DNA from 3 places in the Neorhizobium sp. 05N33 genome. Region 2 is predicted to be linked to each of the others. Evidence: riboswitches for the same ligand, from Rfam matches in the RefSeq annotation. Region 2 holds a riboswitch; each other region holds the start of a gene.

The links. A riboswitch is a leader RNA that binds a small molecule or an ion and turns the genes downstream of it on or off. The one in region 2 is predicted to bind cobalamin.
Positions count from the first base shown of each region.
Region 1: linked by a shared signal. The riboswitch ahead of AC1DLT_RS00640 ((2Fe-2S) ferredoxin domain-containing protein) and the one ahead of AC1DLT_RS28655 (DUF1636 family protein) in region 2 are both predicted to bind cobalamin.
Region 3: linked by a shared signal. The riboswitch ahead of AC1DLT_RS30275 (aromatic ring-hydroxylating oxygenase subunit alpha) and the one ahead of AC1DLT_RS28655 (DUF1636 family protein) in region 2 are both predicted to bind cobalamin.

Region 1 covers NZ_JBFTNK010000001.1:127,107-137,417, reverse strand. The annotation lists gene AC1DLT_RS00665 (hypothetical protein) at 1-145, shown strand, start outside; gene AC1DLT_RS00660 (DUF3299 domain-containing protein) at 284-838, shown strand; gene AC1DLT_RS00655 (ABC transporter permease) at 904-1,668, opposite strand; gene AC1DLT_RS00650 (ABC transporter permease) at 1,656-2,582, opposite strand; gene AC1DLT_RS00645 (ABC transporter substrate-binding protein) at 2,592-4,088, opposite strand; gene AC1DLT_RS00640 ((2Fe-2S) ferredoxin domain-containing protein) at 4,106-4,894, opposite strand; cobalamin riboswitch at 4,994-5,188, opposite strand; gene aztD (zinc metallochaperone AztD) at 5,237-6,631, opposite strand; gene AC1DLT_RS00630 (LacI family DNA-binding transcriptional regulator) at 6,841-7,869, opposite strand; gene AC1DLT_RS00625 (sulfatase family protein) at 8,023-9,459, shown strand; gene AC1DLT_RS00620 (ABC transporter permease) at 9,563-10,311, shown strand, end outside.
Region 2 covers NZ_JBFTNK010000021.1:34,090-44,400, reverse strand. The annotation lists gene cobG (precorrin-3B synthase) at 1-589, opposite strand, end outside; gene cobN (cobaltochelatase subunit CobN) at 586-3,879, opposite strand; gene cobW (cobalamin biosynthesis protein CobW) at 3,898-4,935, opposite strand; gene AC1DLT_RS28655 (DUF1636 family protein) at 4,932-5,342, opposite strand; cobalamin riboswitch at 5,450-5,689, opposite strand; cobalamin riboswitch at 5,749-5,977, shown strand; gene AC1DLT_RS28650 (CbtB domain-containing protein) at 6,015-6,191, shown strand; gene AC1DLT_RS28645 (CbtA family protein) at 6,205-6,966, shown strand; gene cobO (cob(I)yrinic acid a,c-diamide adenosyltransferase) at 6,963-7,577, shown strand; gene AC1DLT_RS28635 (cobyric acid synthase) at 7,580-9,049, shown strand; gene cbiB (adenosylcobinamide-phosphate synthase CbiB) at 9,033-9,998, opposite strand; gene cobD (threonine-phosphate decarboxylase CobD) at 9,997-10,311, shown strand, end outside.
Region 3 covers NZ_JBFTNK010000028.1:10,340-20,650, forward strand. The annotation lists gene ubiA (4-hydroxybenzoate octaprenyltransferase) at 1-306, shown strand, start outside; gene AC1DLT_RS30245 (DUF6101 family protein) at 388-954, opposite strand; gene AC1DLT_RS30250 (DUF1217 domain-containing protein) at 1,260-3,848, shown strand; gene AC1DLT_RS30255 (winged helix-turn-helix domain-containing protein) at 3,862-4,242, opposite strand; gene AC1DLT_RS30260 (FAD-binding oxidoreductase) at 4,239-5,684, opposite strand; gene AC1DLT_RS30265 (L-threonylcarbamoyladenylate synthase) at 5,712-6,689, opposite strand; gene AC1DLT_RS30270 (DUF6656 family protein) at 6,723-7,319, opposite strand; cobalamin riboswitch at 7,503-7,732, shown strand; gene AC1DLT_RS30275 (aromatic ring-hydroxylating oxygenase subunit alpha) at 7,836-9,080, shown strand; gene AC1DLT_RS30280 (BA14K family protein) at 9,189-9,608, shown strand; gene AC1DLT_RS30285 (BA14K family protein) at 9,803-10,255, shown strand.

The DNA.
Region 1 (10,311 bases), on a different contig from region 2:
CTACTGGAACGCCACATGCCTGCAGGAGATCGGCGCGCCGAAGTTCTGGGCGAAGGAGACGCTGGAGCCGATCATCACCAAATATACCCAGGATCATCCCGCACCGCCGCCACGTCCGGTTCCGATATGTGAAGGCTTTCTTTGACGTTCGACTGGACGGACCACACGAAACTCTGACTTCGCACTTTCTACCTTGGCTTTGACCCAAGTGGGTAAATAGGCCTAACATCCACATCAGCAGTGGCCTCTCTCTTGCGAGAGCGCTGCGCTCATGGAGATGCAGATGAGGCGCGCGCTTTTCCTCCTGAAACTGACGACGATCCTGGTCGGGATGACCTATTCGGCGTCCGGCGCCTATGCAGGTCCCCAGTCGGTTCTTTGGAGCGCCTTGCGGCCTGCGGATCAATCGAGATTAGATGTCGCGTTACCAGGCATGGCGTCCAGTCGCTCCCAGGGCGAAACACTCGCGTGGCGTGACGAAAGCCGTGCAGTAGAGCTGACCGGGTTCATCCTGCCCGTCGATCAGGACGGCGACCTCGTCTACGAGTTCATGCTGGTGCCCTGGGCCGGCGCCTGCAGTCATAGTGCGGCTCCACCGCCGAACCAATTGGTCCATGTCGTAGCAGACGAGCCATTCCATCTTTCGAGGGTTTACGAGGTTGTCACCGTGACGGGGAACCTGCGACCCGGCCTGGACAAGGCCCAGCTCTTCATCATGGACGGTGTGCGCGTCCTCGACTACGGCTACAGCATGAGCCATGCTGAGGTCGCGAGAGCGACCGATATCGCGGATCCCGACCTGAAGTCGGTTTCACCGTTCGGCGTGCTTGCGCGATGAGCGTTCGATCAACAGCCGTGTCACGGCGCCGGTGATCGATCGTCAGGAAACCAGACGAAACGCAGTCACTCCTGGCCGTCGTCAAAAACCCGGTTTATCACCGAGACAGTCAATGCAACCGCCGTCCCCGGCCAGATCATCAGCATCGGGTGGTCGAAGATGAACACGCGATATTCGAACAGCATCGATCCCCAATCCGGCTTCGACGGGTCGGCCCCGAGACCGATGAAGGCGAGCGAGGCGTAGGCGACTGCGGCAAGTCCCGCTTGGTTGCCGACATAGGCGAATATCAGCGGCAGAGTATTCGGCAGAAGATGCCGGGTAATCATCCGTGCCGGCGCGACGCCGAGGCTCCTCGCCGCCAGCATGAACGGCTGGCCGAGCACCCGCTGACTGAGCGAATGCGCAAGCAGCGCATGCGGCCCGACGCCAGCCAAGCCGAGCGCCAGTCCGGCGCTGAGCGGCGACAGGCCGAAAATCGCCGCCGTCGTCAGTGCGACGATGAGCGTCGGCACCATGATGAAGAACTCGCAGAAGCGCAGGATCACCTTCTCGCGCCAGCCACCAAGGACGGCGGCGGCGGTGCCCAACAGGGTGCCAAACAAAAAGCCGGTGGCACCGACCGAAAGGATGACGCAGGCCGTCCGCCACCCGCCGGCCATGATCCGCGACAGAAGATCGCGACCGAGATGATCGGTACCGAGCAGATGGCTGGCGGTCATGCCGGAATGACGGGCAAGCATGTCCACCGTATCGGGATCATATGGCTGCCAAAAACCACCGACACACAAAAAGACGGCGAGCGCCGCAAGCACGGTCAACCGGGGCATCGGGCGAGACGCGGATCGAGAAGGCGCATGGCGAGATGGGCGCTGGCATTCAATACCAGCATCCAGACGGCAATGACCATGACATAGGCCTGCAGCACCATCTGGTCGCGCGCCGCGATGCTTTGAACCAGGAACTGGCTGATACCGGGCAGGCCGAAGAGGATTTCCATGGTCGCGGTGCTGCCGATCACCCAGCCTGCTTCGGAACGGATTGCCGACAAGAGAGCATAGAGCGCGCTGCGGTGGCCGTGCCGCCAGAGCGCCTGCCTTTCCGACAGGCCCTTGGCAAGCGCAGTGCGGAAATGCGGCTGCCCGGCGGTCTCCTTTAGGTCGCGCCGATAGACGCGGGAGAGAACAGCGACGGAATGCAGCGCGATCAGCAGGACGGGCAGGACGATTGCCGTCCAATCATTGGCGAAGGGTCTGATCCAGCGCAACTGCACACCGAGGACCCAAAGAAGAACAAGGCCTAGCCAGAAGGCCGGCACTGCCTGGACGAAGACCGACAGAGCCCGGCTCATCCGATCGACGATACCCCCGGGATAGGCCGCTGAGAAAAGCCCGAGCGGAATAGCCAGCGCGATTGCTAGCGCCAGGCCGGCGAGACCGAGCGACAGCGAAACCGGCAGCCGTTCAACGAATTCGGCAAGTACGGGCTCTCCAGTCCGAAACGAACGGCCCCAATCTCCGCCGAGGAAATCTGCCAGCCAATGGAGATAGCGAAGCGGCACGGGCTGATCGAGGCCCCACTCCGCCCTCAACGCCGCGACGGTCTCATCCGTCGCCGGCAGGCTCCAGACGCGAATGGCGATCGCAACCGGATCGGCCGGCATCAATGTTATGACCGAGAAAGAGGCGAGCGAAATCACCAGCAGCCCCGCTATCGATTGCATGCCGAACCTGACTAGTCCCATCACGTGGCCCTACTCCGTCTCGCCGATATCGGCGCGCAGGACGTGGTAGTCGGATCCCCACGGCTCGTAGTTCTTCAGCCGCTTCGACAGGCCGACATACCAGACGGGCGATACCAGGAACGAGGCGGGCGCATCGGCAAAGAGTTTCTGCTGAGCATCTAGCGCGATCGCCACCCGCTTTGCCGGATCGCCCTCGGTCGCAAATCGGTTGAGGATCGCGTCGAAGCCACGCGAGGCATATTTCGCATAGTTCAGCGAAGCGCCGCTTCTCAGCATCGAGTTCAGGAAGAAGGCGGCATCGCCGCTCGGGGCCGTGTGCTGCGCCCAGAGCGCGATGTCGAAGTCACCAGCCGCAGCCATCTGCTGGATGTTCTCCACCACCTGCGTATCGATGGCGATGCCGATCTTTGCGAGTTCCGCCTTGACCACCGGCAGCATGGTGACGAGATCGGGACGCTGCGGATAGGTGATGACCAGCAGGCGCAGGGGCTTGCCGCCTTTTTCGCGCATGCCGCCGCTGCCTTTTGCCCAGCCGGCTTCGTCGAGAAGCGCTGCGGCCTTGGCAGGGTCGGTCGGGCGTGCCTCTCTGCCCGCAAAGGGGAAATAGGAGGCGTAGGCGCCGGTGGCGGGGTCGCCACCGTTGATCGCGGTGGCAAGCTCCTTGCGGTCGAAGGCCAGATCGATCGCCTGGCGCACTTTCACATCATCCATCGGCGGCCGGGCAGTGTTGAAGAAAGCGAGATACTGGTATCCGACCGGGAACGACTTGATCGCCAGATCAGGGTTTGTCTGGAGCCGGCTCACGACTTCCGACGGCAAGCCGAAAGCCAAATCGAGCTCGCCGGCTTCCAGCGCCAGCGTCAGGGTCTGCGCATCACCGAACTTGCGGAAATTAACCGGCGAACGCTTGTCGGCGCCGGCAAAATGCGCGTTAGGCTCGAGCGCGATTGAGGCATCCGCCTTGAAGCCCGAGATTCGATAAGGACCGCTGAAGACGGCGTTGCCGGCCGCGGTGGGTTTGTAGGCGATCAGCGGCCATTCGGCGAAGAGCGCCTGGATGAAAGGCACCGGCTTTTCGGTTGTCACCTTCAGCGTCAGGTCGTCGGCCGCCTCGAAGGTCAGCTTGCCACCGGTGGCGAGCGCCGCCTTGTTGTTGGCGAATGTGTTGTCGAAACCTGCTGCCAGCGCCTTGGCTGTCACCGGCGTGCCGTCGGAAAACAGGCGGCCGTGTTTCAGGGTCACGGTCCAGGTCAGGTCGCCGATGCGCTGCGCCTTTTCGGCCAGTTCCGGCACGAGCTTGCCGTCCCGATCGACGGTGAAGAGGTTCTCGCCGACCCCGTGGCTGACCAGCGCCCAGCCGTTCGAACCCTTGGCCGGATCCGTGCCACTGGTGATGTAGGTGGCGCCGGCGCGAACCGGCTCGGCTGCAAAGACAGTGCCTGCGGTGACAAAGATGGCGGCACTGAGCCAGGCGGCGGCCAGGCGCGATAGAGTGTGCGACGTCAATTCTCTTTCCTCTTGTTCTATTCGGATGGGGTGCGAAGCCGCTGCTTGCGGCCCGTTGGGTGATAGGCGAAGTCCTCGACGATCCCGCCGCCGAGCAGGTGCTCGCCGACGATCCGGTCGATCGCGTCTTCGTTGACGCCGCCGTAATAGGTTCCTTCCGGAAACACTTGCAGCACGGGCGCCAGATTGCAGGGACCGAGACAGGTGGATTTTGCGGTCATCGTGCCGTCGCCGGCAGTGCGCAGTTTCTGCCGCTCCTGCTGGTTGCGCAGATGTCCCCAGATCACATCGGCTCCGGCCGCGTTGCAGGGACCGCCCTGGCAGACGAGCACGCGACGTTTCTGGGCCGGCACGAGCGATCCCTCGGCAACGGGCGGCGTGTCGGTCTGCGGCACGTCCAGTGCTTCGGCGGTTTCGAGCAGTTCGCCGATCAGCCGCGCCATCAGCGTGCTCGAGGCGATATCCCGGGTGATCGAAAGGGCCGGCCAGCGCCGGCTATCGGCCGCCTTCCAGCGCTTCAGCGATTTCGTCAGCCAGATAAGGACGCTCGGCTCCATGGGCAGGACGAGCGGCACGATAACGACGGTTTCGACATCCTCGTCGAGCAGATCGGACAGCGCGTCGCGCAGGGAGGGGGTACCCTGTTCGGTAAAGGCGACCCGAACCGTTCCGGCTCCGGTCACGCCGGCTGCAAGTTTCGCGAGCCGTTGCATTTCCAGATGCGGCGATGCCGCAAAGGCGGATTTCGCAATCAGCAGGACGGCGCGCCCGGATACGTTCTGGGAAGATAATCCCTGTGTTTTCACTGCCTTCGTCTCACTCAAAGGAGGAGGCAGCAAAAATGAGGGTTGCGGCAGGCAGGGATAGCCCGACGGAACCGTCATTCCTGTGGCACACCCCGACCACGGAATTTCTATTGTCAGGCAGGTCTCCTGGCTCGCGGGTCAAAGCCTTGATCGCCCGTCTTCCCGGCATTGGCTGCCAGTGACATGTTGGGCGAACGGCTCACCGCTCACAGTTGCGGGACAGCTCCGGTTTTGACCGGATTCCCTCTTAGCTTCCGTCCGGGGACGGAAGAACCTTGACGCCGCGAACTTACACTCCCCCTGCCGACTGTCAACGGCGCCGCTTCATGCAGCATCGTCGCATCAATGCGAGGCACCGGAGCCGCCGACGGCAACGATCGTAAAGGGTTTTCCTTCGACGGGGATCGTGCGGACTTCCTTCAGGCTCTCCGCATCGATGATGCGAACCAGCGAATGCCGCGGATCGGTGATGGCGACATGACCGTCCGCAACGGCAAGGCGCGGACGCGGATCACGCCAATGGCCGTCCTTGCTGTAGGGCTCGGTGACCTTGGCTTTGCGAACGATCTCGCCCTTGATCACGTCCAGCACATGAAGATCACCGTCCTCCGTCAGGATGTAGGCACTGCGCGGCGTTGCTGGGTCCAGCAGGAAGTCGACGCGGCGGGTGGGCAGGGCGATCAGCCGGAAGTGCTTCTCGCTGTCCGGATCGATCAGGACGATTTTGTCCTCGCCGTAGTTGCCGAGGAAGAACTGCATTGCCTTACCGCCAAGCAAGGTACCAGTCGAACCTTTCGGCATGTCAGATGGGTAAGCGAGCATTTCCAGTTTCGGTCCATCAAGTCCGCCAGGACGGGCGACAAGAACGCCTTCCTTGCAACCGAAAGCAACCAGCAGGGACGAAGTGGCCTCGCCGTGAAGATCGGTGCATTTCGCGACGTCACCGAGCTGCTTGCCCGCTTCATCGACGACGCGAAGACCGACCCTCGGCGGCAGTTCGTCGGGCTTGGTTTCGACTTCAGTGTTTGGGACCGACACCAGCACGAAACGACCCATCGTCACCGCTACGCCGTGATGCGGCTTCGTCGTGTCGACTGTCTTCACGTCAGCCCTGCCTTCGAGAAGAGCCGTTTCGTCGATGATATCCGCCTTGCCGCCTCGATCGTAAAAGAGGATCGCATGGTCGTCATGTGGAACGACGTGGAAAGGACGCTTGCCCTCGAAAGTCACGGGCAACAGCCCCACCTCGGAAACCTCCAGGTCCCGATGCTCCCCGTGATCGGAGAAATCGATGCCAGTCTTGAGGACGTGCACGATGTCATGATCCGACTGCGTGGCGAATACGCTCCGGCCGGACGCGCTGGCGGTCAGCGCCGCAGGACCCTTGACGTCGTAGCGGCCGAGTTCCTTGCCGTTCTCGAAGTCGATGGCGCGGACGACTGGATTCGTATGATCGCCGACAAACAGGCGCCATGCCTCTTTCGTCTCATGATCATCATCGGCAAACGCTCCGGAAGCAGCAAAGATGAGGCCTGACGCGACAGCTGTCAGCAGACGGTTTCGAGTGAGAAAAGACGAGGCGGGTGACGGCCCTCGCTTGTCGATCCCGATCTCATCGACGGCGAACTTCTTTCCGTGCGGCTCCGTCAGGATGCGGTTGAGAAGCTTGGTTTTGCCAGCACCGAGATAGCCGGTCAAAACGGTCACCGGAGTTGGTTGAGATTTCTGCCGTGACATGACTTGTCTCCAGATTGACGGTAGCTTCGATCATTAGTTATTATGTTATAACATTACAAACGCGATCGTTGTCAATCCCCGAGAATGCGATGATCGACATTTGCCGGATCGCGATGCAGATCGAAACAAGATTGGCAGAGTTGGACCGAGAGTGGGATGTCGAACGAACGCTGGAGACGAACGCTTCAACCGCCTTGGATGGCCGGGAGCTATCGAACTGTACTTTCCCGAACGATAAGCTCCCATTCGACGGGTGCGGTGTATGATTTGGCATCGTTGATCCGTGCGACGATCGCCTCGGCCGTCAGCTTGCCGATACGCTCGCGATCAGGGCGAACCGTCGTTAGGGAGGGACTAACGCAGCTCGCCGCCTCGTTGTCTCCAAATCCAACAACGCCGATATCTTGAGGAACGCGCCGGCCGAGTTTCCGCAGTGCCCGAAGCACGCCAAACGCAACGACATCGCTGTTGCAGGCGATTGCGTCGATCTCGGGATGGCGCTCCAGAAGCTCGGTTGCAAGCCGCTCCCCGAGTTCCGGGCTGCCGCCTTGCTGCGCCGTATGCTTGACGATGTCGGGGAGGCCGGCCGTCGCTGCCGCAGCTTCCAGCCCGCTCAAACGCTTCTGGGCGCGTTTATCGTTTTCGCGAACGCTGCCAACGAAGGCCAGGCGCCGATAACCCTGACCTATGAGATGGTTGGCTTGCGCTGCGCCGACACGTGCATGATCGAACCCAACGGCGGTATCAATCACTTCACCGCCCGTGTCCCACATCTCGATGATCGGGATGTCGGCTGCCTTCAGAAGCTCAACGACTTTCGGGGGATGGTCGACGCCGATGATGGCAACGGCCGCCGGCCGCCAGCTCAGGATGGACCGGACGAGACGCAGCTCCTGGTCGGCATTGTACCTTGTATTGGCGAGCATGACCTGCAGGTCATGCTCCAGCAAAGCTGATTGCAGCGTATCGATGATATTGGCGAATTCGGAATAGTAGAGTGAGGTGACGACAACGCCAACAATGTCCGAGCGCGTGCCCGAAAGCCCGCCGGCGAGCCGGTTCGGCACGTAATTTAGCTCCTCCATCGCAGCATTGATCTGACGGCGAAGTTCGATGCGGACCGTGTGCGGGGCGCGCAACGCGCGCGAGACGGTATTGACTGAAACGCCCACCCGTTCGGCGATCGAAGCAAGGGTCGGGACGTTGCGGGCTACCTTGTCGGAAAGTTCAATCGTCATCTCAGCTCAAAAAATCCCGTGAGTGATCGTTGCGTTAACGGTAACTTTATGCCATCTTTTTGAAATGGAGGCAAGCGAAAGAGGGACCGAAGTCGTTCTTTCGCCTGACACGGCAGGCGAAAGCCAGCTATCGGCGACGCGGAGGAGCAGTATATGGCTGAAAGGCCAAACATCATTCTGATCATGACGGACCAGCAGCGCTACGACTCGATATCGGCGCTCGGGTTCCCCTATGCCGTGACCCCCAATATTGATGGACTTGTCGAAAAAGGCGTGGCGTTTACCAATTGCCACGTCAATGCGCCAAGCTGCGTTCCCTCGCGCGCAAGCCTGTTTACCGGCTACTACCCGCATACGACGGGCGTTCTGGCCAACGGCCAGGCATGGCAGCGGACCTGGGTCGAGCAGCTACGTGACGCCGGCTATCGCTGCGTCAACGTCGGCAAGATGCATACAATCCCCTACAATTCGGATTCCGGTTTCCACGAGCGCTACGTCGTGGAAAACAAGGATCGCTATATGGAAGGCCGCTGGTATTTCGACGAGTGGGACAAGGCGCTTGCCGCCAACGGCCTCGTCAAACAGCAGCGCGAACATTATCGTAAACTCGACGACTATCGTGACAGGCTGGGCTGCTTCGACTGGAAACTGCCCGAGGCACTGCATTCCGACGCCTTCGTCGGCAATATGGCGAAGTGGTGGGTCGAGACCTATCCGACGACCGAGCCGCTGTTCCTGCAGGTCGGTTTCCCCGGGCCGCATCCGCCGTTCGATCCGCCGGCGCGCCATACCGAGCCGTATCTCAGGCGCAACGATCTGCCGCTGCCAAGGCCGACGAAAGAAGAACTGGAGTCCCTCCATCAGGAGCTGAAGGACAAGCGCCAGCACGACGTGGAGGTCGATCACGACTCCGTCGTCTGGAGCCTCGACCCGTCTGAAGATCAGATGCAGCGGCTTTGGGCGCATTATCTTGGCAATGTCACGCTGATCGACGAAAAGGTTGGCGAACTGCTCGGTTCGCTTCAGGAGCGCGGCTATCTCGAAGATGCCATCGTCATCTTCACCTCCGATCACGGCGAATGCCTGGGCGAGCATGGCTTGATTCAGAAATGGTCGATGTATGACGTCGTCACCCGCGTGCCGACCGTCATCTGGTCGACGGCCGGCCGGTTTGAGGGTGGACGCTCGGTCGACGGTCTCTGCCAGCTCTTCGACCTCGGTCCGACCATCCTCGAATATGCCGGCATTGTGCCGCCGAAAACCTTCGAAGCAAAAAGCCTTAAGCCGGCGCTCGAAGGCAAGGACTGGACGCCGCGCGACCATGTGTTCTGCGAGCAGATCGGCGACGTGGCGATGGCCGGCGGCGTCGAGTTCATGACCGCTGTGAGGAGCAACCGGTGGAAGCTCGTCCACTTCAAGGGCTCTGAGGATGGACAACTGTTCGACCTCGAGAACGACCCGAAGGAAGTGAGGAACCTCTGGAGCGATCCGGCCCATACGGAACGGAAGCGCGAGCTTCTGGATGTTATGCGCGACTGGCTGATCGAATCCAACTTCAAGACGCGTGACGTCATGGCGGGTGCGCGATGAGCCATCGATATTGCCGGGACGGATCAGCTTCCCGGAGGGAGACATGACCTTGTCCATCACAACGAGTGAAGAAAAGCCCGAGCCGGCCAGCCGGCCGTCTCTCATGTCCGGTTCGATCGCAATGTTGGCGGTCAACATCGCCGCCGTGGCCGTCGGCATCATTCTCTGGGCCGTCGTGACGTCACAGGGGGTGGTCGGCTTGCCGACGCCTCTTGCCGTGGCGAAGCAGGCGGTGATCCAGGCGCAGAACGGGCTTTTGTGGTCGGATGCGATTTCGAGCCTTGGCCGTGTCTTTACCGGCTTTGCGCTCGGCATCGCGGTGGCAATCCCTGTGGGCTTCCTGATGGGCTGGTATCGCATTGCCCGCGGCATCATCGAGCCTTACGTGCAGTTCTTCCGCACCATCCCGCCGCTTGCCATCATCCCCCTGGCGATCGTCACCATGGGCATCGATGAAACACCGAAGATCTTCGTCATTTTCCTGGCGTCCTTCCTGTCGAGCGTCGTGGCGACGTATCAGGGCGTCGTCAACGTCGATAGAACGCTGATCAACGCCGCACGCGTGCTTGGCGCCAATGACTTCACCATCTTCCGGCGGGTTATAGTGCCTGCCTCGTTGCCCTACATCATGGTCGGCGTCCGTATCGGTCTCGGGTCGTCCTGGGCGACCGTCGTCGCCGCCGAACTGATTGCCGCGCAATCGGGCCTTGGCTTCCGCATGCAGCAGGCGCAGCTCTACTACGATCTTCCGACGATTTTCGTCAGCCTCATCGCGATCGGCGTGCTCGGTCTCATCATGGACCGCATCGTTCAGACGACCGATAGCGTGCTGACCGCCTGGCAGGAAAAGCT
Region 2 (10,311 bases):
GCGCCAGAGTGGCGGAGACGGCCTCTGTTTCACGTAAAACATTGAAAACGCGACCGGTTGTTTCGGTCCCGCCCAAAAGTAGGGTCCAGTGGATGCCTTCATCGCTGGAAACGGCGGTGAGCCGGATATCGGCCAGGAGGTCGGAAAGCCTGAGCTGTCCGCCACCGTCAACCACCACCGACATCTTTGGAGCAAGGCCGGGGATGTCGCGGGCGCCTTGGCGGATCGCCTCGGCTATGGCGCGCGGATCGGCGATCTCGGTGTCGTCCATCCCCGCCAGGGGCGGAGTTTCGACAGCAAGTCCCTCGCGAAGCGGCAGGTCCAGCGCGCGGACATCGGCATCGAGAACGGGAGCCGAGGCCTCGCTCAGTCCCCGGACCTGCAGGTTGCCGCGGGCGGAAATATCGAGAACGCCGTTGCCATGGCGCCGCGCCAACCGGCAGAGCTCCGCCAGCTGTGCCGGGGTAATCGCGTCAGTCAGTGCGACGCGGGCAAGAAGCCCGTCGCCGGTCTGCATCGGGGCGGAGAGGGCGGGGCAGGCGCCGCGGCGCATATCCGGCGTGCTTCGATCGAGGGAAAGCGCCGTCATGCGACCTTCTCCCGGGTGAGCATTTCGAGCTCGGCGTCGATCGCGTTGCGGCGGGGATGCCAGAGGCCGCGGCGAAGGGCCGAGCGGAACCGCTCGGCCATGAAGCGGGCGCCTTCGGGGTTCTGGCTCAGCAGGAAGTCGCGGACCTTCTCATCGCCGAGATAGGCGTCGTAGGTCGCTTCGATCAGCGATTGTGGAATGGCATGGGTAGTTTCGGCAAAACCGATCAGACGGTCGACCGTTTCTACCAGTTCGGCAGCGCCGCGCGGGCCGTGACGCATCTGGCCGGCGATGAAGCGCGGATTGACGGCGCGGGCGCGCACCACGCGGGTTACCGCTTCGGAAATCGAACGGGCACGAGGTTTTTGCGGATCGGTCGTGTCGAGTGCGATCACATCCGCCTTGCCGCCCAGTGCCGCGACTGCCGCCGCAAATCCGCCGATGAAGGCGACGTCGGCCGAGCCGTCCAGCAGGTCGCGGCCCGGGTCGTCGCCGGTATGGACCAGCAGATCGGCGGTACCGATGCGGTTCGCGAACTGGCCGGGCACGTGGCTGGCATCGCCCTCCGCGCCGCCGAAGGAATGGCTCGTCGCATCGAGATAGATGCGGCCCAGCTCCTCGCGTTCGCCCCAAGTGCCGTCGGCGAGCTTTTCCTCGATGCCGGAGCCGTAGGTGCCCGGTGCCGAGCCGAAGATGCGTGAGGGGACGTGCCCGAGCGTTTGTGCCTCTTCGGCGAGAGGATTGTCGCCCTGCGCTTCCTCACGGCTGGCGATGGTGCGCATCGCGACGTCGAGCAGGGCGATCAGGGCGGGGAACATGTCGCGGAACAGGCCGGAAATTCGAAGCGTCACGTCGACCCGCGGGCGGCCGAGCGCTGCCGGCGGCAGGACTTCGATACCAGTGACACGGCCTGTCGCCGTATCCTGCACGGGTCTCGCCCCCATCAGTGCCAGGACCTGGGCCACTTCCTCGCCGCCGCTGCGCAGGGACGCGCTGCCCCAGAGATCGAAAACGAGGCTTTTCGGCCAGTCGCCGTGATCCTGGAGATAACGCCGCAGGATTTCATCCGCGGCGCGTTTGCCGAGTTCGAAGGCGGTCGGCGTCGGCAGGGTGCGCGGATCGCTGGCGAAGAGGTTGCGGCCGGTCGGCATGACGTCGCGGCGGCCGCGGGCCGGGGCACCGGATGGGCCTGGGCGGATGTGCTTGCCGTCGAGTGCGTCGAGCAAGGCCTGTCGTTCGGTCTCGGCGCTTTGGATGCGCAGCAGGTCGTCATCGCCGGACGCGACTTGCCCGAAAACGTGCTGGCCGTCCTTGATCGAAAAATCCTTGAGATCGCAGAGAAAGGCGTCGATGCGGGTGAGCGCCGTATCCGGATCGTCACTGTTCGAAACGCCGGCCTCGCCGGCCAGTCCGGTGTCGCGGGCGGTCTCGACGATCAGCCTGGCCAGCCGGTCGCGGCGGCGGCGGTCGAGCCCGTCGGCCTGGGCATATTCGTCGACCAGCAGTTCCAGCTTCTTCTGTTCGTCGGAAAGGCCGGCGTCGGCCAGGACCGGCGGCAGATGGCCGATGGTGACGGCGGCGATCCGCCGTTTGGCGACCGCCGCCTCGCCCGGATTGGAGACAATGAACGGATAGATGACCGGCAGACCGCCAGTGACGATCTCAGGGAAGCAGTTCTTCGACAGCGCCACGGTCTTGCCCGGCAACCATTCGAGCGTCCCGTGCGCGCCGACATGAACGATCGCATGCGCGCCAAGTGTTTCGCGCATCCATTGGCCGAAGGCGATCAGTGCGTGGCGAGGGGGAAGGTCCGGGCTGTGATAGTCGGCGCGGCGATCGGCATTGCGGCCGCGGTCGGGCGCGAGCGCGACGGTGATGTTGCCGAAGCTCGCGGCGCGGAAACGGAAAGTGCCGTCCCTGAGGTCTTCATCGGCTTCGGGCCCGCCCCACGCCGCCTCTGCAACGGGCAGGGGATCGTAGGCGGCGCGTGGGTGGCCGGCGGACTGGGCACCCAGGCGATCGAGAAGATCACGCGGAGTCTCAGGGATATCCGAAATATCATAGCCGGCTACCGATAATTCATGCAGCATCCCGAGCACGCTCTGTGGCACGTCCAGGCCGACGGCATAACCGGTGCGTCCGGGCGCGCTCGGATAGTCCGGCATCAAGATAACGATCTTTCGCTCGGCACGCGGTGCCGCCTTCATCCGCAGGAAGGCGGCGATACGGTCGACGACCTGTTCGACCCGGTCCGGTTCCGGCTGGTTGACGAGATTGGCGGAGCTTTCGCCTGCCTTGAAGGAGATCGCGCCGGCAAGAATGCGTCCATCGAGTTCCGGCAGGACGACGTGCATGGCGAGGTCGGCGGGGTTGAGGCCGCGCCGGCTCTCCGTCCAGCCATCGCGGCGGGTCGTGGCGACGACGACCTGGAAGACCGGCACGCCGGTGCGGTCGAAGACCGTCTCACCGTTGCCATCAGTGCCGCTGGCAAAGGCGGTGGTGGAAAGGATGGCCGCAGATTTCAGGTCCGAGACCGCCTGTTCGACGAAGGCCAGTGCATCCGGCTCCTTCAGTCCGCCGACGAAGATTGGCACCGGTGCAAAACCGCGCTTTTTCAGCGCCTCGAACAGTGCGTCGATCGGCGCCGCGTCATTCGCAAGCAGCATGGAGCGGTAGAACAGGATCGGCAAGCGCGGCGCATCCGGCACAAAGCGGGCCAGCAGGTCGTTGGCCTCGACGATGCCTTTTCCGGGCGCGTAGTAGCCAGCCTTCGGCACCGGGGCTGCCTGCGGCAGCGGTTCCGTTTTGCCCTCGGCCAGCGTCGTCAGCAACCTCGCCAGAAGCTGCATGTTGGCCGGCCCGCCTTCGCGGAAGCAGCTCAGGATGCCGGCGATCCGGTCTTCCGAAACGGTCGAGGCCGCGATCAGTCGTTCGTCGCGGATGCTGCATTCGCCGGGCAGCAGCGCCAGCGCGATCTTTTTCCGCTTCGCCATGCGCGAAAGTTCTTCCACGCCATAAGCCCAGCGGTCGTATCCGCCGAGAATACGGACGAGGATGACCTTGGCATGGGTAGCCGTCTTCTCGATCCAGAGATCGACCGACATAGGATGGCGAAGGTCGGAGAGGTTGGTGAGGCGGAGGCTTGTTAAATCCGGACCCCAGACGGCCACAACGCCGTTCAGGTCGCTGCCGGAAAAGGATAGCACCACCACGTCGGCCGGCGGCTGATTAAGGTCGACCGGTTCGATGAGGTCGTCAAGCGACGACGATGTGGTGGCGAGTATGTGCATCCTTCCCTCGGGGCCTACTTATGCGGCCAGCATCCTTTCGATCGCCGCGCGGTCGATGCCCTTTTCGCCGATCACGACGAGGCGGCTTGCTCGCGCTTCGCCCGGCGCCCAGGCGCGGTCGAAATAATGGCTCACGCGCGATCCTACCGCCTGAACCTGCAGGCGCATCGGCTTGTTCGCGACTTCCACGAAGCCTTTTATGCGCAGCACGTTCTCTGCCTCCGCGGTCGCAGAAATGCGGGCGGCGAGCTGTTCGGCATCGGTGACTGCGGCCAGATCGACGACGAAGCTGTCGAAATCGTCGTGATCGTGGTCGAGTTCGTCGTCATGGTGGGTCTTGCGGTTTTCGATATCGTCTTCGACGGCGAGGCCGAGGCCAATCAGTACGGCCGGATCGATGGCGCCATTGGCGGCCGCGACGATTTTCACGGCACGCGGCAGATGGGCGGACACGCGATCCCTGGCGGTCGCGAGGCCGGCGGCATCCAGGAGGTCGCTCTTGGTGAGCACGATCATGTCGGCACAGGCCACCTGGTCCTCGAACACTTCCTCGACTGGATCGTCATGGTCGATCGAACCGTCCGCGTCGCGCTGCGCTTCCAGCGCCTCGTGATCGTCGGCAACGCGGCCTTCGGCAAGCGCCAGTCCGTCGACCACGGCAATCACCGCGTCGACCGTCACTCGGGCTTTAACGTCAGGCCACTGGAACGCCTGGACGAGCGGCTTTGGCAACGCGAGGCCGGACGTCTCGATGAGGATGTGGTCGACGCGGGGTTCGATGGCAAGGATACGGTCGATCGCCGGCACAAAATCGTCGGCGACCGTGCAGCAGATGCAGCCGTTGGCAAGCTCGATGATGTTGTCTTCCGGGCAGCTTTCGACGCCGCAGCCCTTCAGCACGTCGCCGTCGATGCCGACATCGCCGAATTCGTTGACGATGATCGCCAGCCGCTTGCCTTTCAAGTTTTCGATCAGCTTGCGGATCAGCGTGGTCTTGCCGGCTCCCAGAAACCCGGTAACGACGGTGCAGGGAACGCGGTCGAACGAAACGCTCATGATGGCATGTCCTCATGGTGATGAAAGGGTGGAATACGGGCCGTCATGCCCTTGCCGCGCAGGCAGGTCGGGCGGCCGCGAAGGGGAAGGAAACCGCGCTCGTCCTCGGCCAGCATCATCGCGCCGGTGACGATGTCCTCGACATTGTCGAGCGACAGGTGGCCGAAGACATAGGACCAGCCGCTCTTGTGGTTGAAGGCGGCGCTCGGGCTTTTTTCGCAATTGGCAAGGCAGGTGACCGGCTTGACCGCGAGCGGCTTGCCGTTTGCTGCCTCGCGCAGCGCCGCGATCAGCGCGACGCCCGGTCGGATTTCGCCGTCGGACGCATCGCGGCAATTGGTGCAGACGAAAATCGTCACATCTGCCGGGCCGGCGGTTGCCGGATCATCTGGTCGGTGGTCACTCATCGGTCAGCCGCGTTCCCGCCGGGGTCGAAAAATCGGGGCGCGGAGCAGAAGGTCGAAATCCCTCTGCGGTGATCGAGACACTTCCTCCGGAGCACCCCGCCCGGTGAAGCAAAATTAATCGGACGGCAGGTCTCCTGGCTCGCGGGTCGTCGCCATTTGCCTGCCTTCCCAGGATACCGTTGGCCGGATTTCCCAGTGGCTTGACGGCCAAATGGCCGTTTTAGGCAATGGCTCGCCGCCTACAGTTGCGGGGGCAGCCGCGGCATTGATCCTGAAAAAGGGATCGCACCGCATTCTCTCTTAGCCCTCCCCGTTGCCGGAAAGGGACCATCTCCTTTCAAGTAAGCCCGGTCGCAGGCCCATGTCAATGCGTCGCAAAGGCGATTGCCGTCACGCCGAATTCGTCTATAGTGACCGAGCCTATGGTGCCCGAAAGGGTTTTAGAGGGAATGCGGTACGACGGAATTCCGCCGTCCAACCCGCGGCTGCCCCCGCAACTGTAAGCGGAAAGTCTTCGACCAAAACGGCCGTCCGGCCGTCAAGCCACTGGGAAATCCGGCCAACGGTATCCTGGGAAGGCGGGAGAAGGCGTCCGATCCGCGAGCCAGGAGACCTGCCAGAGGCGGCAAAGAACGTGAACGGCCCTCGGGTGGAGGGCGAAAGGACGAGACCATGGTACTGAATTCTGCTGCAGCTGCAGTCACCATTTCCGCTTCGAAGATCATTCCCCTCAGCATGACGGCCCTGCTCGGCCTGTTCATCGTTGGCTTTGTCGGCTTCTCGCATCTGGAAGTCGTCCACAATGCCGCGCATGACACGCGCCACTCGCTCGCCTTCCCCTGCCACTGAGGAGTTCTCCCAAATGTCGTTGTTTCGCAACATCGTCTTCACGGCGGTGATCGCCGGGCTTTTGTCCGGATTGCTGCTTACCGTGATGCAGAGCTTCTCCACCGTGCCGCTGATCCTGCAGGCGGAAGTGTTCGAAAATGCCGCGCCCGAGGCAGGCCACAGCCATGACGCAGCACCTGCCGCAGGTGCTGCGGCATCCGCCGCCGAGCATCACCACGGCGAGGAAGCCTGGGCTCCCGCCGATGGCTTCGAGCGTTTCATCTATACACTCGCCGCGGACATGCTGTCGGCTATCGGTTTTGCCCTTGTCCTCATCGCCGCCTCGGAAGCGTTCGGCGGCTTCAAGGGCTGGCGCGGCGGCCTGATGTTCGGCATTGCCGGTTTCCTCGCCGTCATCCTTGCGCCCGGCCTTGGCCTGCCGCCGGAACTGCCCGGAATGCCGGCCGCGGAACTCGGGCCGCGCCAGATCTGGTGGGTCTCGACAGCGGTCTGCACGGCAGTGGGCCTCGGCCTGCTTGCCTATACCCGTTCGGCCGCGTTCGCAGCGCTTGCGATCATACTTCTGATCGCGCCGCATCTGGTTGGCGCGCCGCTGCCGCCAAGCCATGAAACGGCCGTGCCGATGGATCTTTATGCCCGCTTCGTCAACGCCGTCTATGCCACCAACCTGGTGTTCTGGGCGGTGCTCGGTGCGCTGGCCGGTGTGGTCCGCGAAAAGTTCCGCGCTGGCGAGGAAGCTTCTGCCGGATCTCCGGCGAAGCTCGTTTCCCGGTGAAGGAGATCGACGAGGCGTCCGTCGAGCGTCACCGCGCCAAGATGGCGAACCGCAAGGCGGTTCAAGATGCGGAAGTCGCCGAGAAGACCCAGGAAAAGGGTCTTCTCATCGTCCATACCGGGCCCGGCAAGGGCAAATCCACCGCCGCCTTCGGCCTGGCGCTGCGCATGCTCGGCAACAACCGCCGGGTCGGCGTCGTGCAGTTCATCAAGGGCGCCTGGTCGACCGGGGAGCAGCCGGCGCTTGCCGTCTTCGGTGACCGCGTCGTCTGGCACACGATGGGCGAAGGTTTCACCTGGGAGACCCAGGACCTGAAGCGGGATGTCGCCGCGGCGGAAAAGGCTTGGGAAAAGGCACTCGAGCTGATGGCGGACGAGACGATCGGGCTCGTCATCCTCGACGAACTCAACATCGCGCTTCGCTATGATTACCTCGATCTCGACAAGATCGTCGCCGCGCTACAGGCACGGCGGCCGGATCTGCATGTGGTCGTCACCGGCCGCAACGCCAAGCCGGCGCTGATCGAGGCCGCCGACATGGTGACCGAGATGTCGCTGGTCAAGCATCACTTCAAGGCGGGCGTGAAGGCCCAGGCCGGCATAGAGTTTTAGCCATGGTTGGGTCCAAGCCAGCTCGGGCGCTGATGTTTCAGGGAACGGGCTCGGATGTGGGCAAGTCGCTGGTGGTGGCCGGCCTTGCCCGCGCCTTTACGCTGCGCGGCCTGAAGATCATGCCGTTCAAGCCGCAGAACATGTCGAACAATGCTGCGGTCACCGCGGATGGCGGCGAAATCGGCCGGGCGCAGGCGCTGCAGGCGCGTGCCGCCGGCGCGCCGCTCAGCGTCCACATGAACCCGGTGCTCCTGAAACCGCAGAGCGAGGTCGGTGCGCAGGTGGTGGTGCAAGGCAGGGTCGAAGGCAATGCCAAGGCCGCCGAGTATCAGATGCTCAAGCGGACACTGATGCCGCGGGTTCTGGAAAGCTTCGACATCCTCCGCAACCAGGCCGATCTCGTCCTGGTCGAAGGCGCCGGCAGCGCTTCGGAAATCAATCTTCGCCACAACGACATCGCCAATATGGGGTTTGCCCGGGCCGCCGACGCGCCGGTGGTGCTGATCGGCGATATCGACCGCGGCGGGGTGATCGCCAGCCTTGCCGGCACCAGGCTGGTGCTCGATCCCGAGGATGCGGCAATGATCCGGGGTTTTATCGTCAATCGGTTTCGGGGCGATCCGGCCCTGTTCGCCGACGGCATGCGGATGATCGGGGAGCTCACCGGCTGGCAGTCGGTCGGGCTGCTGCCGCATTTTGCCGATGCAGCCCGGCTGCCGGCCGAAGATGCGCTGGGCCTCAATGCGCCATCGGTGCGGAAGGCGGGTGCGAAGATCAGGATCGCGGTGCCGATCCTGCCGCATATCTCCAATTTCGACGATCTCGATCCGCTGGAAGCGGAGCCGGATGTCGATCTCATCCGGGTCCGGCCGGGGCAGGCCATTCCCGGCGATTGCGATCTCGTGCTGCTGGTCGGCTCGAAGGCGACGATATCCGATCTGCGGGCGCTGAAGGCGGCCGGTTTCGACGTCGATATCGCCGCCCATGTCCGCCGCGGCGGTCGCGTGCTCGGCCTCTGCGGCGGGTATCAGATGCTTGGCCAGACGATTTCCGATCCGGAAGGGACGGAAGGGCCGCCCGGTTCGATCGAAGGGCTGGGTTTGCTGGATGTCGAGACCGTTCTTTCCGGCGATAAACGGCTGGAGGCCGTCTCGGGCGAAAGCTTCGACGGAATTTCTGTGTCCGGCTATGAGATGCATATCGGACGGACGTCTGGCGTGGATTGCCAATGCCCGTTCTCGATCGTCGGCGGCAACCCGGAAGGCGCGATATCCGCGGGTGGCCGGGTCTGGGGCACCTATCTCCACGGTCTGTTTTCCGACGACCGGCAGCGGTCGGCCTGGCTGACGCGGCTTGGTGGTTCTGACTCCGGCCTCGATTACGAGGCAGGCGTGGATGCGGTACTCGACCGGTTGGCCGCCCATATGGAAATGCATCTCGATCTCGATGGGCTGCTCAAACTTGCCAGATAATCAGCGCCAAAAGGCCGAAAAGGCCGATCAGCAGAGCGTCGGCAACGCGGGCGAGTTTCAGCGCGCGGCGAATGTCGTCGTAGGTGAGCTCGGAACGCCCGCCCTCGCCCATGAATCGCGCCTCGATCATCTGTCCGCCATAGCTGCGCGGCCCGGCGAGCGCAATGCCGAGCGCGCCGGCCATCGCCGCTTCCGGCCAGCCGGCATTCGGCGACCGGTGATGGCGGGCATCCCGCCTGATGGCGCGGATCGCGTTGCCCGGCGAGGCGCGATCGATGAAACCTGCAGCGATCACGAACAGAAGGGCGCTCAGGCGCGAGGCGGGCAGGTTGATAAGATCGTCGAAACGCGCTGCCGCCCAGCCGAACGCTTCGTAACGCGGCAGTTTATGGCCGATCATGCTGTCGGCGGTGTTGGCCGCCTTGTAGCCGACGCCGCCCGCAAGACCGCCGATCCCCATCCAGAAGGCCGGCGCTACCACGCCGTCCGAAAAATTCTCGGCGAGGCTCTCGATCGCCGCGCGGCAGACGCCGGCTTCATCGAGCTTTTCCGGATCACGCCCGACGATTTTCGAGACCGCTTTCCGCCCGGCATCCAGGCCTCCGTATCGCAGCGCCGTCGCCACGGCCTCGACATGGGTTTCAAGGCTCTTCTGCGCCGGCAGGCTCGCGGCGATCAGGACCAGCAGGATCGGCCCGAGGGGGATCATTCTCAGGTCGTATTCGATCACCAGGCTGAGCAGGACGGTGATGCCGAGAAGCGCCAGAAGCGCGAGCACGCCCTTTCGCTTGCGGGTGGAAAAGTCGTCGCTTTCGCGGTTCAGATCGCGGTCGAGCCGGGATATCAGTGCGCCGATCCAGGTGACCGGATGGCCGATGCGCCGGAACAGCCAGTCCGGATAACCCACGATACGCTCCGTGATCAGGGCGAAAAATGCGAGAAGGAACATGAAGTTGGCAGGCCCTGAGATTGGCGGTGAAATTGGCGATCCGATACAGCACGGCGGCAATCTTTCCCGTGCCCGGGCGCTGTTTCGCCATGCGCCGGAACCCTGGGTCGATCTTTCCACCGGTATCAGCCCGCATTCCTATCCGTATTCGCCCCTGCCCGACAATGCTTTCACGCGACTGCCTGACGTCGCATCGGCGGAAAGGCTGAAGGCCCTTGCCGCTACTGCCTACGGCGCGCCGTCGGCGGCACATGTCGCGGCGGGGCCGGGGACGCAGATCCTGCTGCCGATGGTCGCTGATCTGATCGCCCGG
Region 3 (10,311 bases), on a different contig from region 2:
CATCAGGACAAGGAGGATGACGAGCTGATCGGGGTGCGCTCGACAGCACGTCTCTTCGGCGACAATACCAAGCCCTGGCTGATCGGCCTTTACGGCCTGACGCTGATCTTCCTGCTGCTCGCGTTCGCAGCGGCCGGCGTCGGTTTCCTCGCCTATCTCGGGCTTCTCGCCGCAGCCCTGATGTTCGGCTGGCAGGTGCTGATCCTCGATATCGACGATGCCGACCAGTGCTTGAGGCTTTTCAAGTCGAACACCCGCGTCGGCGCGATCCTATTTGCCGGCCTCGTCCTGTCGCTTGCCCTCTAACGGAAAAAGCCCGACCGCTCAAGGATCGGGCTCCCTCCCATGTTATCGCGAGAGGCGGTGGGCAAAGGGACAAGCAAAGCCCTAGCGTCGCGCGATAATTTCCTTGCCTTCGATTTTCATCGTCACGCCCAGGCTGCCGGTGGTGCGGCGGACCAGGAAGCGCGGACGGCGGGCCGCGAAATAGGAATGTCGGCGGCGCTGCCTGACGCCGCTGGTTCGCACGTCGCCGATATGGTTTTCCAGCGGCCGGGCGATGCCGTCGGCTTCCACCATCAGCATCGGAATGCGATAGGCGTCCGACCAGCTCCGCCAATCGGCGGCGATGTCGCAGAGATCGTGGGCGACGAGCAGCGGAATGCAGAGATCCGGGTCGTCGTGATGCAGTTCGAGCGTGACCGTCACTTCGCCGTCGCCGTGGTCTATGGCGCGGGCCGCCACCCCTTTGAAGGCGCGGGCGGGCAAGGCGAAGGAGAGCGGCAGGCCGCTTGCGGGAAGGATCTTACGCAGCACTGCGCCGCGTTCGTCGATGGTGATGGAGACATCTCCTGAGGTCTCGCGCAGCGCATAGGTAACCTGCTGCGGGAAACGAGACGGATCGAGCCTGAATGTCGACCCTGCCCAGACGGGCTTCAGAACAGTGTTGGTCATCGATATGCTACCCTTGTTTTACCTGAGAGCCGTTGCCGGTTTCCCTACGGGACTTTTGTCCTCTGATACCCAAAGCATAGGGCGGGCCATGTTCGAGACTGCTTAAAAATAGCGGTTAAAGAAGCCTTGCCTGCCTGGATGGTTAGCAAAAGGGGTCGGATTTGGGTTTCCGGAAGGTGAATCGCGGCATTGCTGTGCAGGCCTGGGACATTCCGGACGGGATGTCGAAACCCTTTCGAAAAGCCACAGGCAAGGCTAGACTGCAATGATTGCGGCAGCATAATTCCGAGTCGTGAGGCCCTTCCATGGTATCGACCTATCTCACCTTTGATCTTGTCAATCGCGACATGCAGAAGAGCCTGAAAAACATTGCCGGGCAGACGACGGTCGTCAACGATACGAAGTACTATCAGGACAATATCGGCAAGGTAAAAACCGTCGACGAGTTCCTCGGCAATTATCGCCTCTATTCCTATGCGATGCAGGCCCACGGCCTGGACGACATGATCTATGCCAAGGCGTTCATGAAGCAGGTGCTGGAAAGCGATCTCAGCGACGACAACAGCTTTGCAAACCGCCTGACCGACGACCGTTACAAGAATATCGCCGCAGCCTTCAATTTCGGCGTTTCCAACGGAGAGGGGGCAGCCGCCCAGTCCAACGGCCAGATGGACGAACTCTTCGATACCTACGACCAGACGATCGCAGCCCAGAACGATACGATCGAGGAAGACACCCGTTATTTCAAGGTCATGCTGGGCGAAACCGGCAATATTACCAATGTCGATCAGCTGCTGGCCAATCCGAGGCTCCGCGACTACCTGTTCACCGCCTATGGCATCGATACGAAATATTACAACTACAATGCCATCCGCGGCGTGCTGACCAGCGATCCGGCCGATCCGACCAGCTTTTACAACACCGCCTATGGCAACAACCTCGACCAGTACAATGCGGCGAAAACCGAAGACACGGAGCTTGCCGAGCGGCTGAGCCTCAGCACCGGCATTCCCACGCTGCAGGATTCGATCGCGCTCGGCCAGCAGAAGAAAACCGATCTCGAAACCCAGATCGCCGCCAAGCAGGATCAGCTGAACAATGGCGGTCCGGCGACCCTCCAGGCCGAGATCGACGCCATGCAGGTGGAGCTGACCAATACGGTGCAGGCAATCCAGACGGACCAGGATAACCTGACGACGTCGCAGACGCGTTATACCGAGCTGGATGGCAGGCTGGTGCCGATCGCCCAGACGGACTCGCGACGCGCCGAACTCGCGACCATCATCAGCGCCGGGGCGTCCGATGCACCCTTTCTCGCATTGATGAAATCGCTCGCCGAGGATTTCAGCTTCAACGCTGACGGCTCTGTGCCGGCAGGCGGCGCGGTCACTCCGGAAAAGCTGCTGGAGATTGTCGGAGGTTTCTTCAACAAGCAGACCCGGATCACGCATGGCGAGGCGATGTTCAATCAGGAGCTCTTCGAGCAGAAGCTCAAGACGGCTACCAACGTCAGCGATTTCATCAATGATCCCCGGCTTCTCAAATATATCAAGGTCGCCTTCAATCTCGACAAGGTCACGGTCGTCAAGTCCACGATCGAACAGATATTGACGAGCGATCTCTCCGACCCTGACAGCTATGCGAACCGCTTTGGCGTTACCAATCCGGAATATCTGGATCTCGCGAAGGCTTTCAACTTCAACACCGACGGTACCGTCGCCGCCGGCCAGGCCCAGGACGAATTACAGACCAGTACCACCCGTAGCGACTATATGAGCCGCTGGGACGACAAACAGGAAGCGGACCTCGACAAGACCATCAAGTTCTACAAGCTCGACCTTTCGGAAGTGAGGACGCTGGACGACTTTCTGAGCGCGGATGCCGACAAATCCTACGATTTTGCTCTTCAAGCGGTTGGCCTCGACCCCGCCACCGTTTCGAAGCTGACGATCAAGAGTGCCTTGAAAAGCGACCTTTCCGACCCGAACAGCTATATCTACAAGCTGAAGGACGAACGTTTCGTCTCGCTTGCCAAGCTCTTCAACTTCGACCCCAAGGGGGCCGTCACCCGCCAGGTGCTGCTCCAGTCCAATGCGGCAATCACCAACGTTGCCAAGGATTATATCCTGCGCAAAAGCCGGTTCATGGAAGGCGATGAACTCAAGGCGGCGAGGGCGAAAGCCCAGACGGAGGCCAAATATTATACTGACGCGATGCAGCGCATCGGCAGTCGCGATGAACTGCTCGCCGATCGCAAGACGCTCGACATCCTGCTGATATCGAAGGGGATAGACCCTTCCAAGGTCACCAATGATTTCCTGAAGAAGGCCTTCAATTCGGATCCCGCCGACCCCAAGAGCTTCGTGAATACCCAGACGGACAAGCGGTTCGCGCAGCTCGTCGGTACCTTCAATTTCGACTCCAAGGGTGAGATCGACCGAAGCTCGGCAGGCGAGGCCCAGAACGGCGGCGAAGTCGTCGCGACCCAGGACCTTTACGTCCGCCAGCTTCTCGAAAACCAGCAGGGCGAGGAAAATCCGGGCGTCCGCCTGGCGCTTTATTTCGAGCGTATGTCGGACAGCATCACCGACCCATACGTGATCCTCGGCGACGAGGCGCTGAAGGAGTTCTTTCGCGTCACTTTCAGCCTGCCCGCGGAAATCGCCAACATGGACGTCGACCAGCAGGCCAAGATCGTCAAGAACAAGCTCAACCTCGAAGATCTGAGCGATCCGGAAAAGGTCAAGAAACTGGTCCAGCGCTTCACGATCATGTACGACCTGGAAAACAGCCAGAATACGGCATCGGCAGTAAGCATTCTAAGCAGCGACGGCAGTTCGGTCGGCATCAGCTCGGACACCCTATGGGCATTGTCCCAGATCCGGATGGGCTGAGAGCGGGCGGTTATCAGGCGTCGGTGGTCTTTGCCGTCGTCTCGAAGTGCGGATCTGCATTCGATTCGAGCCAGTCGAGGTCGGCGCGCATCGCGTCGCGGCTCGCTTTCTCCATCCGCCGGTAGCGCGACAGCAGTTCCCGGCCAAATTCCGTCAGACCCGCACCGCCGCCGCTTTTGCCGCCGTGGCGGGTAAAGATCGACGGCTCCTTGAACATCCGGTTGATCTCGTCGCCGAGCAGCCATGCCCGCCGGTAGGACATGCCGATCGAGGCGCCCGCCGCCCGGATCGAGCCGTGTTCGGCGATCAGTTCCAGAAGCTGCGCCTTGCCCGGACCGAGCCGCACGCCGTTGTCGAGGTCGATCCGGATCGTGGTCTTCGAGGGCCGGCTCATGGAATGGTCACCACCTTGCCGGGGTTCATGATGCCGGCGGGATCGAACGCCTGCTTGATGCGCCGCATCAGGTCCATCTCGATCGGCGAACGGATATGGGCGAGTTCGTCGCGCTTCAACTGACCGACGCCGTGTTCGGCTGAGATCGACCCACCGGCGGCGAGCACGATGCTGTGGACGATCGCGTTGATCTCCCGCCAGCGGCCGATGAATGCCGCCTTGTCGCCCGCCATGTCGGCGCTGATGGGCTGCGAGATGTTGTAATGGATATTGCCGTCGCCGAGATGGCCGAAGGCGCAGACCCGCGCACCCGGCATGGCCGCCAGCACCGCCTGTTCTGCCTCCGCCATGAAGGTCGGGATTTTCGAGACCGGCACCGACACGTCGTGCTTGATCGAGCCGCCTTCGGGTTTCTGCGCATCCGACATGCTTTCGCGCATGTGCCAGAGCGCCTTCTGCTGCGCGACGGAGGAGGCGATCACGGCGTCGCGGATGAGGCCTGCCTCGAAACCCTGTTCGAGCAGCGATTGTACCATGGAACTAGCCGTCTCGGCGGAATCCGAGGTCGAGATGTCGATCAGCGCGTACCATGGATGCGGCTCGGAGAGCGGATCGCGCACGCCCTCTATATGCCGGACCACGAATTCGATGCCGATGCGCGGCATCAGCTCGAAACCGGTCAGCGCCGTGCCGCAGAGGTTCGAGGCCCGCTCGAAGAGTTTTAACGCGTCTGCCGGCGAATTGAGGCCGGCAAGTGCGACCTGGTGCCCGACCGGCTGCGGAAAAAGTTTCAGCACCGCGCCGGTAATGATGCCGAGCGTGCCTTCCGCGCCGATGAACAGGTCGCGCAGATCGTAGCCGGTATTGTCCTTCTTGAGCCGGCGCAGGCCGTCCCAGATCTCGCCGGTCGGCAGCACCACTTCGAGCCCGAGGCAGAGTTGGCGGGTATTGCCATAGGCGAGCACGGCAGTACCGCCGGCATTGGTGGAGAGGTTGCCGCCGATGCGGCAGGAGCCCTCTGAGCCGAGCGACAGGGGAAATAGCCGGTCGACGGCTTCCGCCGCCTTCTGCACGTCGGCAAGGATGGCGCCGCCGTCGGCGACCAGCACGTTGGCGACCGGATCGACGTCACGGATGCGGTTCATGCGTTCGAGCGAGACGATCAGGTCGCTGCCGCCGGTGCGCGGCGTCTGGCCTCCGACAAGGCCGGTATTGCCGGTCTGCGGCACGATCGGCGTGCCTGTCTCGCTCGCGAGCTTTAGGATCGCGGACACTTCCTCGACCGAGCCCGGCTTCAGCAGCATCGGAGAGGAACCCCGGTAGAGTCCGCGGCCCTCGACCAGATGCGGCGCAAGATCGTTCGCGTCGCGCAGCACGTGATTTTCGCCGACGATCGCGGCGAAGCGGTCGAGAAGTTCTGGTTTCGGCCCGGAAATATCCATCAACGTCTCCTCCTCTTTTGCCCCGGCTCATTCTCGCGGGGCGGCGGCCCTCGCCAGCCGGTCGTTGATCGCTTCGCCGAGCCCATGGTCGGGAATGGGCGTGACGGCGATGCTGGCGGCGCCGGTGGCGTCGGCCCGCTTCAGGTAATCGAACAGGTTTGCCGCCGCCTGCGCAAGATCGCCCGACGGGCTCAGATCAAAAACCGCCGTCGCGAGTTCCATTCCTTTCACGGGAGCAGAACCGAGCCGGATCAATGCCTCGCCGGTCTCGACATGGTCGGCATTGAGCCTGACCGCCGCTCCTGGCGCGTAATGGGAAGCGAGCATGCCGGGAGCTTCGATGATTGCCGCTGGTCCTTCCGGTCGGATCACCGCAAGGCCGGTTGCACGTTCGATCTCTTCCACGGCCACCCCACCCGGCCGCAGCAGCCGGATCACGCCATCCTCGACACGAACGATGGTCGATTCCACACCGACCGGAGCCGCGCCGCCGTCGATGATCAAAGCCAGCTTGTCGCCCAGGTCGTCGGCCACATGGGCGGCGCTGGTTGGGCTCACCTTGCCGGACGTGTTGGCGCTCGGCGCCGCGAGTGGCTTGCCGAAGGCGCGGATCAGATCGGAAGCGAAGCCCTTGGGAAGCCGGATGCCGACCGTATCGAGCCCGGCCGTCGCCAGCGCGTGGATGCCACTTTCGGGCTTTAGGGCCAGGATCAGGGTGAGGGGGCCCGGCCAGAAGGCTTGGCCAAGCTTTCGCGAAATCGGGTCGAAGTCGGCATAACGCTCGGCCATGGCTAGATCCGACATGTGGCAGATCAGCGGATTGAAGCGCGGCCGGCCCTTGGTCTCGTAGATGCGGGTGATGGCGGCGGGATTGGTGGCATCGGCCGCAAGCCCGTAGACCGTCTCGGTGGGGATCGCCACGGGTAGGCCACCGCCGAGCACGGCGCAGGCTTGGGCGAGCGCGCCGTCATGGTCCCGGGTGATGTCGATGATTTGAGCCGTCATATCCGCCCGTCAATAACGCGGAGCCCGGCGTCTTCATAGCTTTTTGATGATCTCGCGGAGCATTTCGTTGGAAGTGCCGAGCATCAGCACGTTCTTGATCGCTTCCATCGGATCGTTGGTGCGGAACAGAAGGCCATTCTTGCGGATCGATCGGTTGATCTGCAGCGGCTGGCCGGCCTCTCGTTCGACCGCGACGGCGAAATACATGCGCGAATAGGCCGTGCTGATACGCTCGAAGAACGTTTCCTCCCCGCCCATCTCGGAAACGAAGTTGGCAATGTAGAAGGACCAGCTTACCGGCACGCCGTGGGCAAGCTGCGTTCTTGCCGCCGTGACATGGCAATAGCCGAGATGCGGCCGCTCATCGAGCGTGTGGTGAAAGATGATCTTCGGAAACTTGATCGAGCGATGGAAGGAGTTGATCCGGTTGTGGCTCGTCTCGCCGGCCGCCTCCAGCCTTTTGCCTGTGCGCTCGGCGACCTCGTCATGGGTGAGATAACGGCGCTCTTCCGGCAGCCAGATCGGATTGTAGCGGGCGATGCGCCCCGTCCGAAGGAATTCGGAATGGGCAGCGGTCTTCACTGCCACCGGCGCCGGAGGCTTTGGTGGAGGAGCTTTATAGTAACGGATTTTCCCCTTGGCCTGCACGGTGGCATCGCTCCCATTCGAGCCGGGATTTTATGGCTTATCCCTTAATGACAGGTTTCGCTTTCGCGGGGCTGGAGTGTTGCATTCCGGGCCGTTTCGCCGCTGTCGCCAACGCGGTTGCCGATGTCGCAATGTCGCCTATGCGACACGCCCGCTCGATGGTTATATCCGCCTCGATCTTGAGGTGCCGCCTGTCTAGGGAAGGCGGAGAATTGGGAAGCCGGCAGGGGTCTTCGAAACCTTGATCCGGCGCTGCCCCCGCAACGGTGGTGGAGCAACAAAGCTTGGTACAGGCCACTGGGAAAGAGCCGAAAAGGCCGCCCGGGAAGGCGCCGAGCCCGTCCCGCAACGGACAGCTCCTGAGCCCGGAAACCAGCCTCGGGACAAAAGATGACGACCGGACGCGGCGGGCGTTCGGGACAGGGTTTGGGGCGGGCCTGGGGCCGGCCGGCATTTCCATGTCCTTCCGCTGTCCACATTGACGAGGAAGGTAAGTATATGGAAATTCGCAATCAGGCCCTGCGGCAGCTCAAGAACCGCCGCGAGGGGTTCAGCCTCGAACAGCCCTTCTATACCGATCCCGCCTATTTCAAGCTCGATCTGGAAATGATCTGGTACCGCGACTGGCTGTTCGTCGGGCATGATTGCGAGCTGCCCAAGGCCGGCGCCTATTTCACCCTGCAGATCGGCGATTATCCGGTCGTTATCGTGCGCGGCCGCGACAACCAGATCCGGGCGCTGCACAATACCTGCCGCCATCGTGGCAGCCGTGTCTGCACCAAGGAACATGGCTCGGCGGTGCGGCTCGTTTGTCCCTACCATCAATGGACCTACGAGCTGGACGGCTCGCTTCTGGTCGGTCGCCAGATGGGCCAGGACTTCGACAAGACCCAATTCAGCATGAAGAAGGTCCATTGCGAGAGCGTCGCCGGCTTTATCTTCATCTGTCTTGCCAACGAGGCGCCGGATTTCGCGCCGGTTCGCGCCGCCATCGAGCCTTATATGGCCCCGCACCGCCTGTCGGAAGCCAAGGTCGCGCACCAGTCGACGATCATCGAGAAGGGCAACTGGAAGCTCGTCTGGGAAAACAACCGCGAATGTTACCACTGCGCCGCCAACCATCCGGAGCTCTGCCGCACCTATCCGGAATCGCCGACCGCGACCGGTGTCCAGGGCGCCAAGGACGATCCGGTCATCGCCGCCCATTGGCAGCGCTGTGAGGAGGCCGGGTTGCCGAGCGAATTCCGGATGGACGAGACCGGCCAGTTCCGCGTCGCGCGCATGCCGCTGATCGAGGATGCCGAGAGCTATACGATGAGCGGCCGCAACGCCGTACAYCGCAAACTCTCCGACGACGTGACGATCAATTCGATCGGCACCATGCTGCTGTTCCACTATCCAAGCAGCTGGAACCACATTCTCGGTGACCACGCGATCTCGTTCCGCGTCACCCCGCTCGGGCCGGAAGAAACGGCGGTTACCACCAAATGGCTGGTCCACAAGGACGCGGTTGAGGGCGTCGACTACAATCTCGAAGACCTGACCCATGTCTGGAACATGACCAACGACCAGGACCGCCAGATCGTGGAGGAAAACGCTTTCGGCATCCGCTCGCCCGCCTACGAGCCCGGTCCTTACTCGCCACTCCACGAAGGCGGCGTCATGCAGTTCGTCGAATGGTACTCGAACTTCATGGTCAACCGGCTGCAGGGCGACCAGGCGAAACTTTCGATCGTCGCCTGATCGCCAATTCGTGATCGGCGTTGATCGGCGCGGGGCGTGGCTCCAGGAACGGAATCCCGCGTGTGGCGTTGTTTTCTGATTGAAAATCAGAATGAGGAAGCACCCCGCATGAACGCCTTTCGCCTACGCCTGACCGCAGCGGCAGTCGCCGTTGTCACGACATTTGCTGGCCTTGTACCTGCGCAGGCTGTCCAAATGCCGGCTCCGCCATCCGGCATTTCGGCCGCCGGCGATGTCACCAATGTCCAGTACCGTCGCGACTTCCGGCGTGACCGATACGGTTGGTATCGCGGCCATCGCGGTTACCGCGACCGCCGCCCCGGTTATCGTTATCACAACGGTTTCTGGTTCCCGCTGGCCGCCTTCGGTGCCGGTGCCATTATCGGCGGCGCTATCCAGGCGGATCGGGGTTATGGCAGCCGCCACGTCGCCTGGTGTGAAAGCCGTTATCGCAGCTATCGGGCCTGGGACGATACCTATGCACCGCGCGCCGGCGTGCGGGCGCGCTGCATCTCGCCTTACAGGTAAGCAGGTATTGGCCCTCTCGACGCGGAGCCCGGTCGCGGCGTAAGCCGGTGGCCGGGCTTGTTTGTCGCGGCGCACGTTAATCACGCATTCAGGATGAACTTCCCAAGGGTTGCAGCGAAATTCTATTTCGCTGCATACTGAAATAATTGGCTGGCAAAAATTGAAACACCGACAAGGGATATGGGGGACTTAATATGACTCTTTTGAAGAAGATTGCGGTTGCGGGCATCTCTGCTGCCGTTCTCGCCGGCTCGCTGATGCCGGCTCAGGCGATGCCGGCACCGACCGCTCCGGCCGCCGGGATCGAAACGAACGCCAATGCCGACGCGACCCTCGTGCAGTATCGTCGCCATGGCGGCGGCTGGTATGGCGGGTATCGTGGTTATCGCGACTACCGCCCGGGTTATCGCCGCCATAACGGCTACTGGTTCCCGCTGGCGGCATTTGGTGCCGGTGCGCTGATCGGCGGTGCCATTGCCTCCCAGCCGCGTTACGTCGAGCCGGCGCCGGTCTATGGCGGCGGGGACGACATCAATCCGCGCCACTACGAATGGTGCGCCGAGCGTTACCGCTCCTACGATGCCTATTCGAACTCGTTCCAGCCGAACTACGGCCCGCGCCAGACCTGCTATTCGCCCTATTTCTAAGAGCGGTCGATAGGCAACGTTCAACCCGTCCGGCATCATCCCCGGGCGGGTTTTTT